DNA from 4 places in the Lysinibacillus sp. CTST325 genome. Region 1 is predicted to be linked to each of the others. Evidence: predicted binding sites of a transcription regulator. Region 1 holds the regulator's gene; each other region holds the start of a gene.
What was found. Region 1 encodes LexA, which represses DNA repair genes until DNA is damaged. Its sites were predicted from a motif close to CGAACATATGTTCG; they were not measured.
Positions count from the first base shown of each region.

Region 2: the regulator LexA is predicted to act here: its motif matches at 2,449-2,462, upstream of parE (DNA topoisomerase IV subunit B).
Region 3: the regulator LexA is predicted to act here: its motif matches at 1,857-1,870, upstream of ACYQ73_RS04440 (YolD-like family protein).
Region 4: the regulator LexA is predicted to act here: its motif matches at 2,129-2,142, upstream of ruvA (Holliday junction branch migration protein RuvA).

Region 1 is NZ_BAAFHO010000001.1:429,512-434,079, forward strand. It holds gene ACYQ73_RS02225 (DJ-1/PfpI family protein) at 1-413, shown strand, start outside; gene ACYQ73_RS02230 (YneB family resolvase-like protein) at 660-1,337, opposite strand; gene yneA (cell division suppressor protein YneA) at 1,334-1,648, opposite strand; gene lexA (transcriptional repressor LexA) at 1,811-2,428, shown strand; gene ACYQ73_RS02245 (gamma-glutamyl-gamma-aminobutyrate hydrolase family protein) at 2,626-3,348, opposite strand; gene ACYQ73_RS02250 (prepilin peptidase) at 3,444-4,196, opposite strand; gene ACYQ73_RS02255 (hypothetical protein) at 4,254-4,568, opposite strand, start outside.
Region 2 is NZ_BAAFHO010000002.1:180,376-184,943, forward strand. It holds gene ACYQ73_RS06330 (spore germination protein) at 1-767, opposite strand, end outside; gene ACYQ73_RS06335 (HesB/YadR/YfhF family protein) at 902-1,192, opposite strand; gene plsY (glycerol-3-phosphate 1-O-acyltransferase PlsY) at 1,212-1,814, opposite strand; gene parE (DNA topoisomerase IV subunit B) at 2,482-4,458, shown strand; gene parC (DNA topoisomerase IV subunit A) at 4,455-4,568, shown strand, end outside.
Region 3 is NZ_BAAFHO010000001.1:889,684-894,251, forward strand. It holds gene ACYQ73_RS04430 (B12-binding domain-containing radical SAM protein) at 1-465, shown strand, start outside; gene ACYQ73_RS04435 (DUF1827 family protein) at 1,178-1,546, opposite strand; gene ACYQ73_RS04440 (YolD-like family protein) at 1,536-1,811, opposite strand; gene ACYQ73_RS04445 (hypothetical protein) at 1,977-2,123, shown strand; gene ACYQ73_RS04450 (hypothetical protein) at 2,356-2,559, shown strand; gene ACYQ73_RS04455 (M15 family metallopeptidase) at 2,578-3,309, opposite strand; gene ACYQ73_RS04460 (hypothetical protein) at 3,312-3,578, opposite strand; gene ACYQ73_RS04465 (hypothetical protein) at 3,578-3,901, opposite strand; gene ACYQ73_RS04470 (XkdX family protein) at 4,030-4,185, opposite strand; gene ACYQ73_RS04475 (hypothetical protein) at 4,185-4,400, opposite strand; gene ACYQ73_RS04480 (Ig-like domain-containing protein) at 4,400-4,568, opposite strand, start outside.
Region 4 is NZ_BAAFHO010000003.1:282,690-287,257, forward strand. It holds gene queA (tRNA preQ1(34) S-adenosylmethionine ribosyltransferase-isomerase QueA) at 1-423, opposite strand, end outside; gene ruvB (Holliday junction branch migration DNA helicase RuvB) at 441-1,445, opposite strand; gene ruvA (Holliday junction branch migration protein RuvA) at 1,465-2,085, opposite strand; gene ACYQ73_RS11150 (phosphotransferase) at 2,380-3,225, opposite strand; gene ACYQ73_RS11155 (LysM peptidoglycan-binding domain-containing protein) at 3,248-4,261, opposite strand; gene ACYQ73_RS11160 (3H domain-containing protein) at 4,402-4,568, shown strand, end outside.

The sequences.
Region 1 (4,568 bases):
GGGAATCTGGGTTATCTTGTATAGCCGATACACAAATAAGTGAAGTTAATCTTGACGAAATTGATAGCTTAATATTACCAGGGTGTATGGATATAACTTTATTAATACATGAGCAAGAACTAATTAATTTTATTAGTCATGTGAATGCCAAAAAAGCTCTCATTGCCAGTATCTCTAGCAGTCCAACTCTTTTAGCAAAAGCTGGAGTATTAAAGAACATCAAATATACTGTAGGATTATCTCCGGAGGGTATGGAAAAGCTAGGTTTCTTTGATCTTAGTCATTTCTCTGAAGACCTAGTTGTACAAGATGGCAACATCATAACTGCAAGAGGTAGAGGTTTTATACAATTTGGCATTACTGTGGGTAAAGCCCTGCATCTCTCTTTTGATGAAAATTGGTACCGAGGATAATGAAATAGCGCTAATTAATAATAGATGATATAAGTTTTTTTCAACATTATGAATTTATGAGGAAGAGAGGTAGAAATCACTACTTCTCTTATTTTTTATTTTCGATTGAATCCTATCCGCCGCTATCGACGTTCTATCCATCATTTTGACGATCCTATCCATTACTTCGCCGTTTCTATTCGTCACATTAGGAGCTTAAAACCTTTAAAAAGTAAAAAATCAGCGGGACGATAAAACTCCCACTGATTAAAACGTCACTTTGTTTTGCTCGCTTTCCTCTTGATGTTCCCGATATCTCCTATGGACTGTAGCTTTGCTTACTTCAAAGCCTAGACCTCTAAGAGTCATAGCGATTTCCTCAAAGGTGAAGCCTCGATGACGTAGGTTGACAATTTCGTCTACAGGGACATCCTTACGTTCTTGACCATTTGGATTTCCACGGTTAGATAAATTGTTTTCAGGGCGATAGCCATTTTCAACGGCACGACGCATACCACGACGTATTTTAGCATTATGGATTCTGCGCTGGTACTCCTCAACGATTGCTAAAATTTCTAGAAGCATCGTATCCATTTCATTTAATTGTAAAGGTCCCTCGTCTCGCATAGAAAAAACATCAGTTTCAGTTTTCTGCAATAAATGCAATACTGCCATTCGAGCATTTCCACGCCCTAAGCGTGTTTCATCCTGCACAAATAATGCATTTATTTCTTTTTCTTTAATGAAATCGAGCATTTCTAGTAAACCTTCACGTTCCACATCATAGCCACTATGCTTGTCCTTAAAAACACGCTTGACTTCATAGCCCTGCTCTTTAGCATAGCGCATCAACTCCTCTTGCTGACGCTCTAACGAGGAACTTTGTGTCTCTTTTTCTGTACTCACACGGCAATAGACAACAGCCGATTGTTGATTCATTTTCATTTTTCGTTTCTCGCAATTTCAATTGAATTTATAGGATAGGATTGGTCACCCACTACTGGAATCACTAGGGATTTACCTGCAATAATTTGTACGTTCGATAATTCATTTTCTGTTTTCACAAGCTTAATCCATTCATCCGTTTTCATTTTACCACGGTATTGATCGGCTAACGACCATAAGCTATCACCATGAGCGATTTCAATTTCTGTGTACGTTACATCGCCTGGGTCTGTTATAAAAAGGTATGCTGCAAAAAGTAGACAAGCTCCTAATAAAATTGTAATATGTGGATTTTTCTTTAACCAGTTCATGTTTAAAACCCCTTTTCTAGAATGTTTGTTCGGAATATATGTTCTCATATTAATACGAACAAACGTTTTTGTCAAACACTTTTCGAACCTATGTTTGCTTAAGTGTTCGCATTCTGTTATACTATTAATAAGTAAAATGATTAAAAAAAGAGGTGAGCAATTATGAAAAAAGTTTCGAAAAGACAAGAGGCCATATTAGAATTCATTAAAGAAGAAGTACGAACAAAAGGGTATCCACCGTCTGTACGTGAGATTGGTGAGGCAGTTGGACTTGCTTCAAGCTCAACAGTTCATGGGCATTTAGCTCGTTTAGAGCAAAAGGGCTTAATTCGACGCGATCCAACTAAACCACGCGCTATTGAAATTCTAGAGCCAGAGGATTCTATTCAAAAGCAACAAGTTATACATGTCCCACTAGTTGGGAAGGTTACTGCGGGTTCTCCAATAACTGCTATTGAAAATATCGATGAGTATTTCCCACTACCAGATATTTATGGTACGAGTGAAGATCAATTATTTATGCTAGAAATTATGGGTGAATCAATGATTGAAGCTGGCATTTTAGACGGAGATTTAGTGATTGTTAAACAAAGATCAACTGCTGATAATGGTGATATTGTCGTAGCAATGACTGAAGAGGATGAAGCAACTGTAAAGCGTTTCTTCAAGGAAAAAAATCATTTTCGTTTACAGCCTGAAAACCCAACAATGGAGCCAATTATTGTAGAGCAAGTTTCTATTTTGGGACAAGTTGTAGGTCTTTATCGTCGTGTACATTAAAAGTATCTCAATATTAAAGTATATAAAGAGGATATTATGTTCACATATGAGCATATACCTCTTTTTCTTATGTTTTGAGTGTTATTTTATACACTAAAAAAGAACCCACTTTAAAATGGATTCCTTACACCTAACAATGTATTCAAATTCACCAAGGTTTTCTTAGCCTTGGATAAAAAATTAACGCTTATAAAGTTTTACGCCTCTACTTTAAATTTCAAACTTGCCTTTACAAATGCTGCAAATAGATTCTTTGATACTTCATCTCCTGCAATGGCTAGCTCTTCAGGGTGCCATTGTACTGCTAGACAAAATGGTAAATCATCATGCACTACCGCTTCAACGATACCATCACTTGATTTTGCTACCACTTTCAACTTTTCTGCTACTACGTTTATTGCCTGATGATGAAATGAATTCACAGCAATTTTTTCTTCCTCAATAATCGTTTTTAATAATGTATCAGGTGTTAAATTAACATAATGTGTTGTAACACCTCGTGCTGCTTGTTGCACATGCTTTATTAATTTTTTACTATGATACTCACTTTCAATATCCTGATAGACTGTGCCTCCAAACGCAACATTTAGTATTTGAAGCCCTCGACAGATTCCGAGAATCGGCATTTTCCGAATATAGGCTGCATTAATTAAAGCAAGCTCCACTGAATCTCGTTCAGGATGAACCTTCCCTAATTTTGGTGTAGGTTCTGCGTCAAAGAGGAATGGATGTACATCATAGCCACCCGATTGTAATAATCCGTCCGTCAACGATAAAATTTGTGCTACATCCTCTTCAACGCCAATTGGAATTATAAGTGGAACTCCCCCTGCTTCAATTATACTTTTGCTATAAGCAGCATTTAATCTTGAGGACAAATCATCCTCCGCAAAAGCCGTTATACCGATAATTGGTTTCATCCTATCCCCTCCATGATCTTTATCTTGCATTAACTGCCTGTAAAAACCTAATTGGTGAAGACTATTAATCATTGAAAGAATCCATCACTGATTAATTACCAAAACCCAAGATACCAATTCATCAACGCATCCCCATAGAAATAGACAATAATAGCTGCTAGAGCAATAGAAGGTCCGAATGGTATAGGTGTTTCCCTTCCCTGTCCGCGTACCTTTAATATAACTATGCCAACAATCATACCAATTACTGCCGCTACAAATAGCGTCAGAATTGTATGTATTGTCCCGAGTACGAGACCAAGTAAAAAGAATAATTTAATATCGCCACCACCCATTCCACCTCTTGATAGAACAGCTATACAATATAATATGCCAAAACCTACGACAGCACCAACTATACTATCCCACCACGGAGACAAAGGAGCTAGCACGCGTCCAAAAACTAGTAATGGTAAAAAGAATAATAGCACCTTATCGGGAATAAGCATATACGCAAAATCCGACACAACAATAATGACTAATAATGAAATTAATAATAGCGCTACAAAAAATTCTGCATTAAAGCCTAATTTCCAATAAGCAAAAGCAACTAATAGGCCTGCTATAAGTTCCATCAGTGGATAAATCCAAGAAATTTTTTGCCCACAGCTACGGCATTTTCCACCTAAAAATAAATAAGACAAAACAGGCACCAAATCAAGCGCCGTCAACTGTCTCTTACAAGAAGTGCAATGCGAGGGTGGACGCACAATGGACTCCTTCATAGGTACACGTAAGCCAACTACATTAAAAAATGAACCAAGAACGAGCCCAAATAATAAAACTGTAATTGTATAAGCAATTTCCATTTTATGTCCTCCTATACTAATAGACGCCCATACCTTTAAGTATGCGCGCCATCTAGATTATTGTTGTCCTTCATAATAGAACGTCGTTACTTGTATGGTTGCTTTTAAGGTTGTATCAGCGTCCTTTTGGAATTTTGCTTCTTCACCAGTTAATGTAAAATCGATAGCATCAATTTTCATCACACGATCAATTTTTTCAATCTCTTTTATAAACTCAACCATTGCTTTATTATCCATTGCGACAACATCAATATCAAATGTAACTAGTTTTAATGCCTTTGGTAAGGAATCTTTCGTAAAAGTAGCAGTTGGGATTTTATCTTTCACTTCAGGCGTTTCACCATTCTTAGCAACAGCTTGTTCATCCGCTTC
Region 2 (4,568 bases), on a different contig from region 1:
CCAGCAATAACATCAGGTCGTTCAGAATTATAAACCGTAGGGAATATCGAGTATTTTGAATCTTGAATAAAATCTTCAATGTAGCCGCTTTCTAAAATACCATCAATATTAATACGATCTAATCGGGAAAGAACTTCTGCTACTATTTTGTCATTCGCAATGTCATTTAAATACATAACAGCAACATCCGTTTTTGTTACCTCACCGACAATACGGGACTTGATCCAGAGATTCGGACTTTTAATTTTTCGGCGGATCAGGGCCGTGTTCGTACGTAATGTTTCTGTAAAGGATTCCCTTGGACCTCTAATAACCGACTCTGTTGAAGGCTCCATAACAGCCCTATCTTTTGCACCTTTTGTACTTGTTACAATTCCAGTTGAAGATTCATCTAATAAAATGACCGTATCACCATTCAAAATTGAATTGTACAGTGTTGAAAAATTGAAAATATCATTCACATCGCCGACTGTTAAACAAGAATCTCTTAAATAGCGAATAATCTTGTCTGTTTCTGTCTCATTACTTGCCTCAATATCAAGCATTAGTTTATCAATTACAGAATCCGAAATGCTTATCTTATCGGTTAAGCCATCTACATAGATAATCGCGAAAGCATATTTTTCAGCTTTTCCAATGGTAATTTCTCGTATGATAAGGTCATCACTATTCCCGAGTGCGTTTTTAATTATCTTCAAATTTTGAGAAAGAGAACTATACAGTTGGTCGTTGTTCTGGGAGGTATCAGTAATTTTAGAAATGGACATTTTCATTCCTCCTCAAGTTTTTACATAACTATAGAATGTACAATTTTGAGAGAAGATAAACCAAGGTTGGAATTGAATTCAATTCAAATAAAAAAAACAGTGTTCCCTTCGTATAAACGAAAGGAAACACTGCTTTATTTTTTATACTCATATTTTAATTCGTCATTTGTAACATCCACATCTACATATAAACTATGATCATTGAAAAACCATAAATCTTTTTCATCTATATAGTAGGTAACATCTTCAATAATTGTCTTTACACCAATGTTGATTGGTTCTTCACGTGTCATACCAAGAGAAAAGCCTTCATGAAAAGGACTGGAACCACCATATCTAGCATAAAAACGAATAGTATCTCTGGATTCTACTTCCATCTCTTGTTTGAACCATTGTAGGGCTTCATCTGTTAGTACGATATTCATTAGAATGCTCCTCTCTTTGTTACAGCCATTTCACCTTTGGTTCGGTACCATTTTTAATGCGGGCAATATTTGCTCGGTGACGATAAATGATAAAGGTAAATAAACAAGCTACCAAAATACCTAACGCAAAGTCGCCTGTAACAAAATAATAAACGATTGAATAAATAAGTGCTACTAAAGCGGCAAACATGGAAGTTAAACTTACAATCTTTGTTATTTTTAATGTTACAATAAAAGTAATAAATAGTAAGACAAATAGTGGCCATGAATATCCTAAGAGAACTCCTGCTGATGTTGCTACCGCTTTCCCTCCACGGAAACCTGCAAAGACCGGGAACATATGACCAATAACGGCTATTAGTCCAAGTATTAGTGAGTGGATAGAGACCTCAGAGAATAGAGGAAGAGCTACAAGTATTACGGCTGCTGTACCTTTTAAGACATCCATAATCGTTACGACTATTCCTGCTTTTTTTCCTAAAATACGAAAAGTGTTTGTCGCACCTAGATTACCACTTCCGTGTTGACGAATATCTGTTTTATAAAAAATTTTGCCTATCCATAAACCAGAAGGGATCGAGCCGATTAAATAAGCACATAAAATAATAAGTCCATTTAGCATATTTGGACTCCTTTCATTCATTGATTATTACTTGGTACTAATAATATGTATCAATAATTCTACACTTTTTCTCTATAATCTACAATGACATGAAGGAGATTTCTTAGTGTATCTTGAATTCATTACAAAAGATAACTATTTTTCAAGGATTTTTATATGTGTTTGAATGTAAGTTAGTCTTTAAGACATGTTCATGTAGTTAGCATGAAAGCCCTTTCTAAAAATATAGGTAAAAAGGCAATTTTGTCAATCACCCATTCCTTTGGTAGAATAGAAGTCTATCTTTAATTTCTAGAGTAAACTAGTACGAATTTTCTTTAGACAGAAGAAACCCATTTATTACTGTACCTGTATATTTTTCAGAGAATAGTCAAATGCTTTTGAATGAATGTTCAAAGCCTTCAGTGATTCGTATCGTTTTGAAAAAAGAGTAATGACCAGTGCAACTAAAACTTACTGCCATGCGTCAATGGAAGAGAAGAGTTCTTGATACATATTGGAGCAACTATTGCAAAATTTTCTTCCGGTAAAACAGATTAAAACGATGAAGCTGTGAGGAATTTTTAAAAATTTTTTGGGCCTGTCACTAGATATTGTTAGGAAATGCTATTATTATTAGGAAGAGAATATAAATAGAACATGCGTTTGTTTTTTGGAGGGGAAATTTTTGGCGAATAAACAGTCACCAAGCGTCTATAATGATGACGCCATTCAAGTATTAGAAGGATTAGAAGCGGTACGAAAACGACCCGGCATGTATATCGGTTCTACAGATGGCCGTGGACTTCATCACCTAGTATATGAAATCGTCGATAATGCGGTGGATGAAGCACTGGCTGGCTTTGGTTCTCATATCATTGTCACTATTCATAAAGATCAAAGTATCAGCGTTCGAGACTTCGGCCGAGGAATGCCAACAGGTATGCATAAGATGGGGAAACCAACTCCCGAGATTATCTTCACTGTCTTACATGCCGGTGGTAAATTCGGACAAGGCGGCTATAAAACAAGTGGTGGCTTACATGGTGTAGGTTCGTCTGTTGTTAATGCCTTATCCACTTTTTTAGAAGTAACGATTCATCGCGATGGTAAAAAGTATCGTCAACGTTTTGAAAACGGTGGCCATCCTGTGACGACATTAGAAGAAATTGGACAAACAAAGCAGACAGGAACGCTTGTTCATTTTCTACCAGATGACACGATTTTCTCTGTAACAAAATACAATTATGATACGCTTGCAGAACGTTTACGAGAGTCAGCGTTTTTATTAAAAGGCTTAAAAATTGAGTTAATCGATGAACGCGAGGAAGGCAAAGGTGATGTTTTCTTTTATGAGAACGGCATTGAAGCTTTCGTTGCGTATTTGAATGAGGAGAAAGACGTACTTCATCCTGTTAAGTATGTGGAAGGGATTCAAGACGAAATTGAAGTTGAATTCGCCTTTCAATACAACGATGGGTACTCAGAAACAATCCTTTCATTTGTTAACAATGTGCGTACACGAGATGGTGGGACACATGAAACAGGTGCCAAATCAGCGTTAACACGTGTGTTCAATGAATATGCACGGAAAATTGGTTTGTTAAAAGATAAAGATAAAAATCTTGAAGGGACAGACATTCGAGAAGGCTTAGCGGCGATTGTTTCTGTTCGTATACCAGAGCATTTACTACAATTTGAGGGTCAAACGAAGGGCAAACTTGGGACGAGTGAGGCACGCTCGGCAGTAGATAGTGTTGTTTCAGAGCAAATTTTATATGTGCTTGAGGAAAACGCTGAATTGTCTGCATCTCTTGTGCGTAAAGCTATTCGTGCGCAACAAGTACGTGAAGCGGCTCGTAAAGCACGTGAAGATGCACGAAACGGCAAGAAGAGCAAAAAAGCCAGTACCATTCTTTCTGGAAAATTAACACCTGCACAATCTCGAAATGCAGCGAAAAACGAGTTGTATTTAGTCGAAGGTGACTCTGCGGGTGGCTCTGCAAAACAAGGGCGAGATCGTACGTTCCAAGCGATTTTACCTTTGCGTGGTAAAGTTATTAATACAGAAAAAGCAAAGCTGCAAGATATTATGAAAAATGAGGAGATTTCAACGATTATCCATGCCATTGGTGCTGGTGTCGGAACAGATTTCTCTGTCGAGGATTCATCGTATGATAAAGTCGTTATTATGACCGATGCTGATACTGACGGAGCGCATATTCAAGTGCTGCTGTTAACATTCTTCTATCGTTATATGCGACCATTGATTGAAGCTGGAAAGGTATTTATCGCATTACCACCACTTTATAAAATATCAAGAGGCACTGGTAAAAAAGAAGTGATTGAATATGCTTGGACTGAAAATGACTTACAAGCGGCCATTAAAAAAGTTGGAAAGGGTTACATATTACAGCGTTATAAAGGGCTCGGTGAGATGAATGCTGACCAGCTATGGGATACGACAATGAACCCTGAAACACGTACATTAATTCGTGTTACGATCGAGGATGGTGCACGTGCTGAAAGACGTGTGACAACATTAATGGGCGATAAAGTAGAGCCGCGCCGTAAATGGATCGAAGCTAATGTAGACTTCGGTATGGAGGATGATTCAAATATTTTAGACAATGAATTCATCCAACAAGAGGAGGACCAAGCATGAGTAGTACGGAAAAATTTCAAGATTTACCTTTAGAAGAAGTTATGGGTGACCGTTTTGGTCGCTATAGTAAATATATTATTCAAGACCGCGCGTTGCCTGATGCACGTGAC
Region 3 (4,568 bases), 460 kb from region 1:
GTGTTTGAAACACCATTTGATTTCTTCCAAAACTTCGGTACTTATTGGGAAACAAAAGGTTGGTCTCGTATCGGCCATCAGCTCGAGGATTTATTCCGTCGTTTATTAATGTTTTTAGAAACTGTAGAGGGTGCTAATTTAAATATCATTCAAAGCCTAATGCAACTAGATTATTTAACGGCACAGCAGTTCCAGCCACGCAAATTATGGTGGAAGGAGCGCCCTACAGAGGAGCAACAGAAAGCACTTTATACTGCCTTACGTGAAAACCCTGCAATTGCAGGTGAGGAATTCGCCAGCTTCAATCTATCTGAAAAAGAGTTGTTTAAACATACGCTCATTATTCCACATCATATAGATTACCCGAATTTCTCAAAAGGCAAAATTGTACCAAAAAACGGCTATCTATTAACTTACTTCCGTCACGGTCAAACACCATACTTTGCAACAATCCACTCTATATAATAAGAAACGCTAGTCCTTTAATAAAATTTAGGACTAGCGTTTTTTCATCCATCAAGATCTCATAAATTTTTCTGTAACCTAAAATAAAACCAAATAATCACATTTTTAATCGAGCTCATTGTCAGTAAAAACCATAACTTTATGACGATCAACACACAGTCTATGAGCCATTACAATTATCCTAAAAAAGTTTAGTACGAAATTCTCAATCCACCAACATACTAATATTGTAAATATTACCTATCAATCAACCGCAATAACCAGGAAAAACAATTTAAAATTTTTCGACAATTTTGTGGCAACGTCAGTTTTTTAGTCAATTAAACAATCTTAGACCCTTTTTATGCATAGATTTTCTACCGAGGTAATCTCTAAATTTCTCAGTTTTCATATACGGATTTCAATAAGCTTTAGAGTTAATCGGAATAAAAAAAGAGCTAAATTAGCTCTTTTTTTATCTCCTAGTAATTTACCCAATAATTACCCGTTTTATAGCGCGGAATTTGTAAATGAATTTCAGTGCATTTAGGTAATCTAATCACTCTATTAATCTATTATAAATATTTTATTAAATTTATTTAAGTTTACAATAGGGGGCAAATTAGGGGGCGTTGATAATTAGCTTTTATACTTTTTTTGAAAATGTAATTATTATTTGACTATATAATAGAAAAAAGTCACTCATTGTTTTTCAAATGAGTGACTTTTTTCTTTAATTCACATGCTCGAAATCCTCTTTAGCACGTAAATAAATAACGCCATTTGGACTGACATTCATTACTACTTCGTCATTACTTTTCTTTATAATATGTTCTAACATATAAACGATTTCCCATTCTTGGACATAACCATATCCTCGACTGTTTGAAATACTCGCGCAGTTTGTATTATCGTTTTTGCTATGTATAATTATAGATTCTCCACACTCGTATATCTTTATTAGTACATCCGCTGGTGATGTACTTAATACAGCCCTAACTGCATCTGGTCTTTCTTTTGTTACATCTCTAAATATTCGTTGTTTCGAAAACGGATTTTTAAATTTGATTGGCACTGCTCTCGCCCCTTTTTTAATACTCAATATTAGACACCTGTAGGATGTCTAGGAAATGTACTTTGTGAATATCCATATATTTGTCCTTGATGTGTATTAATTTTGTGTTTGCATCCATTTTTGTGACCATACCTGTTAATGGTTCATCTTGTTTGTATACAAAAAATACTTTATCCTTTGATTCTTGCATCGCTTCAGTTAATGCGTATGCGATTTCTTCTAATTCAAACTCATCACGATCTATATGTTTAGGTTCTCTTTTCTTTGTTGGTGTTTTTGTCTTAGTAGCCATGTTATCTCTCCTTTTATAAACAGAACGTTTGTTTGTACATATTATAGAACTAATGTTCGCTTTATGCAATAAAAACATTTGATTTTAATGGAAATAATTGAAGGAAAGTGTTGACTTTCGATACTAGTACTAGTATAATTAAAGTATAGAAAGGAGGTGAACAGAATGGATTACGATAAGATTCTAGCTTACCTAGTAGCTATCGCAACAATCGCAAACTTACTTACAAGTTCAGCGAAAAACATAAGCGATATGAAAAGTAAGAAAAAACAAAAGCGACGCCCTCCCGCAAAGAAGAAACGTCGCAAATAACTTGTAGAAGGAGGTTAACGCCTCCTTCCCTATAATCTTATCATATCCATCTCATTATGAAAAATATAGGATACGTTGTGGCATTGGCGTTTGCCTTGTATGTATTAACAGATATGGTTAACTGGAAAGAACCAAAGTTTTTTGATTACTCCATGATTATCATTTATTCACTTTGCTTAATATTAGTGATATTAAACATCGTAGTGTATTTCAAAAGAAGGAAGGGTTAAATTTGGAGAAAAATTCTCAGACCGAAGCAAATAAACGCTGGCAAGAAAAGAATAAAGAGCGTGCAAAATACATCAGCGCACGATCTAGAGCACGTAGCTATATTAAAAATCATGCTTTGGAGGAAGATTTAGATGAATTTATGGAATTGATATTGGATCGTAAGCAAGTATTAAATGACATGAAAATTGACCAAGATGGCATTTAGCTATCTTGGTCTCTCACTTTAGGCTTGAATTACCTCGGCATATGATAAAATGCCAAGACGTTTCATTTCAGTAATGGCATTATTAGCTACTACCTGCGTTGCATATGTTCCAGTAATAAATCTCCATTTACCACCATCTTGAACTACTCGTACATAATCCGCATTTGCAATCTTATACTTACCTAATGCTTGTTTAGCAGAGTTTGCCTGAGACTGTGTTGTAAATGTTCCTGATTGTACACGGGACAACTTACCATCGTTCACACCTTCCACAGCTTGCCCTTTGTCGTTAACAATAAGTTGAACTTTTATTTTGCTATTGCTTGGGACAATAACTGTACCCTCTAACTTGTAGCCTGTAGGAGCTTTCCAATTAGTAGGAACCTCAAAGTGTGGAGCGTCATAGCTACTTATCGGCCAATAACCTCCCCAAGTGATACCAAGCTTTTTAGCAATAGCTCCTACTTTTGATAAAGTAGATATATTGTATAAATCTTTAGGAGGTGCTACTGCAATATCCCAAGCTCTACGTGAAGTATGGTTGCTAGAAAGCGTCCAAGTCACTTTTGAACCTGGGCGTGTACGTCCTTGCTCATATAAATAGTTTTGGCGTGCTTGCGACCTGTATGTTTCAGTGATAAAAATATCAACTATGCCTGCTTTATAACACTCTTGGAATAAAAGACGACATGCTAATTGTGCAGCTGGAGTTAATTCGTTTAAATCTCGACATGTTTCTGTTACGCTCACCATTACAATTCACCAACCTTTTTGGAAGCCTTTAATAAATCGAACGTCCCGGATGCTGTTAACCCTGCAATAAATCCAGACATTAACATGATGTACACTGGATAATCCGCTAACGGCCAACAAATCAAGCCAACAAAAATACCAATCACAACCGATGTGATTGGCATGTATTGAGTATTAATATTGAATGTGTTTTTAAATACCTCTGCTACCGCTAAAACAATAGCCACCATAACCATTGCAATCATAAAAATGTTTGTTAAATCCATTATTCATCATCCTTTTCATGTTTGTAAGTGTGTTTTTCCATGCGATCCATTCGTCCTTCAAGTGAAGTTAAACTTTTATTCATACCTTCCATAGCAGCTGCAGTTCTTTCGTGAGATTCATTAGAACGTGTTAAATGCTGCATCAATTGTTTTTCGCGCTCTTTTGATTCTTCACGATACTGTTGTTCCTGTTCAATTAAGCGATTTTCCCTCGATGAACTATCGTTATAAAGTTTTTTAAAAAAAGCACCGCCAAGCAGTAAAGCCACAATAGCCCAAACTGCTTGACTAGTAGCTATTTGCCCAGCTGTAGCTACATCCATCCAATCACCAATCCTTTGCCCTATTTAGTTAAAATAAACAACGCTATGAGAAGCATCGAGAATCAGTACCACGTACCGTTGCCCATCTCGATTGCTCTCACAGTGCTAAAAACACATAAAAAATAACGCTAAGCCTTAGCTTGCGTTTCAAAATCTTGCTTTGTGATTTCTTTGTACTCCTCTGGCGTAATCTCGCCAAACGGATTAGCTTCGGTTTTTACTGCAATCCGTAATTGTGCTGCAGTTACCCATTTCGAGATAAAAGCAATTTGCCAAAAATTCATCACTCTCCACCACCTTTCATTGAGATGACATCTAGTTTTAATTGCGAGAGCTGTGAACCAAGACTGTTAATCAAGAGGTCTTTTTGAATGCTTTTTACTTTCTCTTGAGCTAACTCTTCACCTAAAGAAAGGATTTGTTCTTCAGTAGTTGGTATTGAACCTATTTTTTCAAGGTCACTCCATGAGCCATCAGGCAATCTTCTACGTCTATACATTATTCAACCACCCCCATGATTAAATAAATTTTATGATCAATGTTAATGTTAGCTCTAGTTGTTGTTAATTTAAGAATAATATTATCCTTTGGTTCAACAGTTTCATGGTAATATTCATCTTCAACAATCTTGTCTGTAACTGGTACTATGTTTTTCAGGTCTACTTCT
Region 4 (4,568 bases), on a different contig from region 1:
TTCATAAAAAATCCCATTATATTTAAACTCAAATGTACGCCCACCATGATCAAGCTCTCCTGTACAAGTAGCTGTCAGTAAGCCATCTCCAAATGTTACAACTGTGCCGACTTTTACACGTTTAGCTGGTTTAACAAGTGTTTCCCATTCATCCGTACCTGCCATTTGCTTTAATAGCAGTACTTCTATATGAGCACCCGTTTCCTCTTTAACGCCCATTAAACGCGCTGGTAAGACTCTTGTATCATTTAACACAAGGCAGTCTCCCGCTTGTAGCTCATCTAAAATATGAGCAAAATGATGATGCTCTACATTTTTTGAGCCCGGCGTCACTACCATTAAACGACTAGCTGTTCGGTCCAAAAGTGGTGTTTGTGCAATAAGCTCTTCTGGCAATTCAAAATCAAAATCTTCTACACGCATGAAAATACTTCCTTCTTCTAGGTTTGTTGGGGATATTCATATCCAAAATGTTCGTAGGCTGAATGTGTTGCCACGCGTCCACGTGGCGTACGCTGTATAAAGCCAATTTGCATCAAATATGGCTCGTACACATCTTCAATCGTTACACGTTCCTCGCCAATAGATGCTGCCAACGTATCTAAGCCTACAGGGCCACCACGGAAGCGCTCAATCATATTGGTCACAAGTTTATGATCAATATGGTCTAGCCCCCTAGGATCGACTTGTAATAGCTCAAGCGCTTGCTTAGCAAGTCCCTCCGTTATCATACCATCTCCGAGCACCTGTGCATAATCTCGCACTCGTTTTAACAAACGGTTAGCAATACGGGGTGTACCACGCGAGCGTGTCGCCATTTCAAGTGCAGCTACTTGCTCAATCTCAACATCAAATAAATGCGCACTACGTACAACAATTTCTGCAAGTGACGTATTATCATAATACTCCAACCTCAATAACACGCCAAAGCGGTCCCTTAAAGGTGCTGATAATGCGCCAGCTCTTGTTGTTGCACCAACGAGTGTAAATGGCGGTAAATCAAGTCGTACAGAACGCGCTTCAGGGCCTTTACCAACGACAATATCTAAACAAAAATCCTCCATCGCAGGATAAAGCACTTCTTCTATTGCACGAGGCAGCCGATGTATTTCATCGATAAATAGCACATCCCCTGGTTCCAGTGAGCTTAAAATAGCTGCTAAATCTCCAGGACGTTCGATTGCAGGGCCGCTAGTCATGCGCACATTGACATTCATTTCATTAGCAATAACAGCTGCTAATGTAGTTTTACCAAGTCCAGGCGGTCCATATAACAGCACATGATCTAAACTTTCCTGACGAAGCTTTGCCGCTTCAATGAAAATTTGTAAATTCTCCTTCACCTTATGTTGACCAATGTATTGTGCTAATCTTTGTGGCCGTAAAGATAATTCAAACTGTTCATCATAGCTACCTGCCTCACTAGCAATCATACGTTCAGACATGTACTTCCCCCCCCTTTCACTATTTTAACTTTAATAGCAATTGTAAAGCTTGTTTCATAAATGCCTCTGTTGTTTCAAGCTTGTCGTTTTCTTCGAGCTGTGGACGTATTTTTTCTAACTCTTTTTCAGAATAACCAAGTGCCATTAAGGCAAGAATAGCTTCTTCAAGCTCATGTTTATATGGATTCACACCAAATAACGGTAACTCATCTTCTGTACTTGGTAGCTCAATAGTCTCCAATAATCCGCCAAGTTTACCTTTTAAATCTAGAATCATTTGACGTGCCGTTTTCTTACCCACACCAGGAAACTTTACTAAAAACGATTCATCTTCTCGTTCAATGGCACTGATAACCTGTTGCGGATTCCCAGTAGCTAAAATAGCAAGTGCACCCTTCGGTCCAATTCCTGATACTAAAATAAGTTTTCGAAACAGCTCTCGTTGGTCTAAATTTGGAAAGCCATATAACACTTGTGCATCCTCACGTACATGCAAGTGAACAAAAATTTGTTGCTCAAGGGCCGATGTCCGGAACGCAAATGGATTTGGTGTATTTAACTGCCAGCCAATCCCTTGCTGTTCAAGGACGATATACTCAGGAGTTATACGCTTTACTTGTCCTTTTAAATAATCATACATTCTATAATCCCTCACAATCATCGTCTTCGATTATAGCATATTACGAACGAATGCTCGACTATAACAAATGTGCTAAAGCGCTTGTTTACATCCGAAAAGCGCTGGAGAGCCCGAAGTAAAAGGAAGCGATCCACCACTTTTGCCCGAGGGATCGAAGCGACCTCGAGGATGTAGCGCTTTAGCCTAGACGGAAACTATGCTCTATGTTATCCACTATTAAAACCTATAATTTCCTTAACATTTAGAAATAACACAAGTAGTCGTTCACATACAAAAATGACCGCCAAAAGACGGTCATTTCTTTATCATTTTATCAATATCGTACCACAGTTTTGGCCAATATGTGAGAGCCCGTTTTGTAAATGGCACTAAATAATCTAAAAATACCAGCTGTTGATTTAATGGTAAATCTACTGCAAAAAGCCATTCACGTAATAGCTCATTTGGATATTTTAAACGATGTAGCTTTCTTTTATCTAATCGTTTCAACTCTGGTAGCTCAGCAAATATTTTACCAAGGTCATAATCTACGGCAGGCAATACACGATGTAACCATAAAATGTATTCATCATCTGCTTCCCCAAGGTGAGCCAAATCAAAATCTATTAAACGTAACTCACCATCTGAGCACCATAAAAAATTATGATGGACGACATCTCCATGTAAAAGCGTTATTTCTTTTTCAGGTACATCTTCCTGAGCAATCAGCTGTAACGATTTCTCACTATAATGTAAAATTTGATTGATTTCGTCTTTTGTTAAAAATGCACGAAATTCATTCCGTCTGCTTTTAAAACGCATATGACGCATTTGCCATTTTAAAAGCTGTGAATAAGAGTGCAAACCAGGCACCCGCTGCCAAGCAATTTTTTTATGTGTATCATGTAATGTATTTAATAGCTTTAGTGATTCTTTCCGATCCTTTTTATGTGCAAAATTAGCACTATGACTTCCTTCTTGCCAATCTTGCACGATTAAATACTCATCTTCACTTTTCATTAAAGGTAAGATCAGCGAGGGCTCCAGATGTCCAAGTCGTCGATGAATAACCCTTACCTTTTCTGCTATTTCTATCTGCTTTGCTCGTTTCACAAAATAATTTTTGGATTGATATTTATACTTCCAAATATTAGGCTTCACTTCTTCAATGATATACGCTTTTTCACCATCGATAAGGCGTCATCCCGCCTGGGAAATAGTGCGGTGACATCCATGGTCCTACCGAAGAGTGGGGCATATGGCAATGTGATGGACATGGCATTGGGCATGGTGGCGGACATGGTGGTGGACAGTAACACGGATCCATTTGCCAAGTCGGCATCATGACTGGTTGTGCATGACAACCACATGGCTGTTCCATTTCAGGCATTTGCTGATATTCAGGGCTCATAGGGAAGAATGGAGATGTACTAGATTCTAAGAAATCTCCCACCCCAGCAACTTTTTCGCATCCCATTTCACATGATGGTTGCTCTGGCATTGTATACGCCTCGACTTGCGGTTCCATAGGCATTGGCATTGGCATTGGCATCGGCCAATACATATGATGATGCACGGGCTGATGGCAGCTTGCACAATGTGGTACTGCCGGCATTTGTGGCATGATAAAAATCGGTTGCGGCATTGGTGCTGGTGGTGGTGCCTCCGGTTGGGCTACGGGCTGTGGTTGTGGTTGGATTTGAATTGGAGATACAGTTTGCTCTACACTTGGCATGACAACGTTTTGATTCCAGCTAAGCTCAACAGGCGCTGGCTGAGGCATCGGCATTGGCATTGGATAAGGAATTGGAATCATCTGTGGTTCTGGCATTGGTGGTGGTGGTACAATAATTGGTGGTGGCATTGGTCTTTGAACCTCTTTTTCTTTAACATGCCTTGTAGGTGACTCCTTGTGCATATGCTCTTTGTGCATGTGCTCCTTATGCCCCTCTTTAGGGCCTTCTCTATGTCCCCCCTCTCTATGTCCTTCTCTATGCATTCCCCAATCTGTTTCTCGATGATGTTCTCTATGTGGTTCTTTGTGTATTTTTTCAGGTAGGATAATTTCCATGCCCGGTACAATATAATCTGGGTTAGCAAGATGGGCATTAAGCCGCTTTAAATCTTCAAACGAAACTCCGTACTCTTTCGCAATCTTCCACAACGTGTCTCCCTTTTGGACAATATGAATACGCAATTTTTTCCTCCCTTCCTCTCTTCGTATCATATGTTCAATGTTTCATTTGGATACAAAAATTTCAGCATGTTGGAAATGCTTCATGGTACACTAGTTTTAAGGAAAAGTGCTTCCTTTATTACAAGCAGAGGTGATCTCTTATGAAAAAAATGTTAGGCGAAGAACGCCGACTGCAACTCCTAGCACAACTAAAAAAAAGCGCAGCACCTATAACAGGGACGGACCTAGCTAAATTCGCTAATGTTTCTAGACAAGTCATTGTCAATGATATGACATTATTAAAGGCTAGAAACGAACCTATTATTGC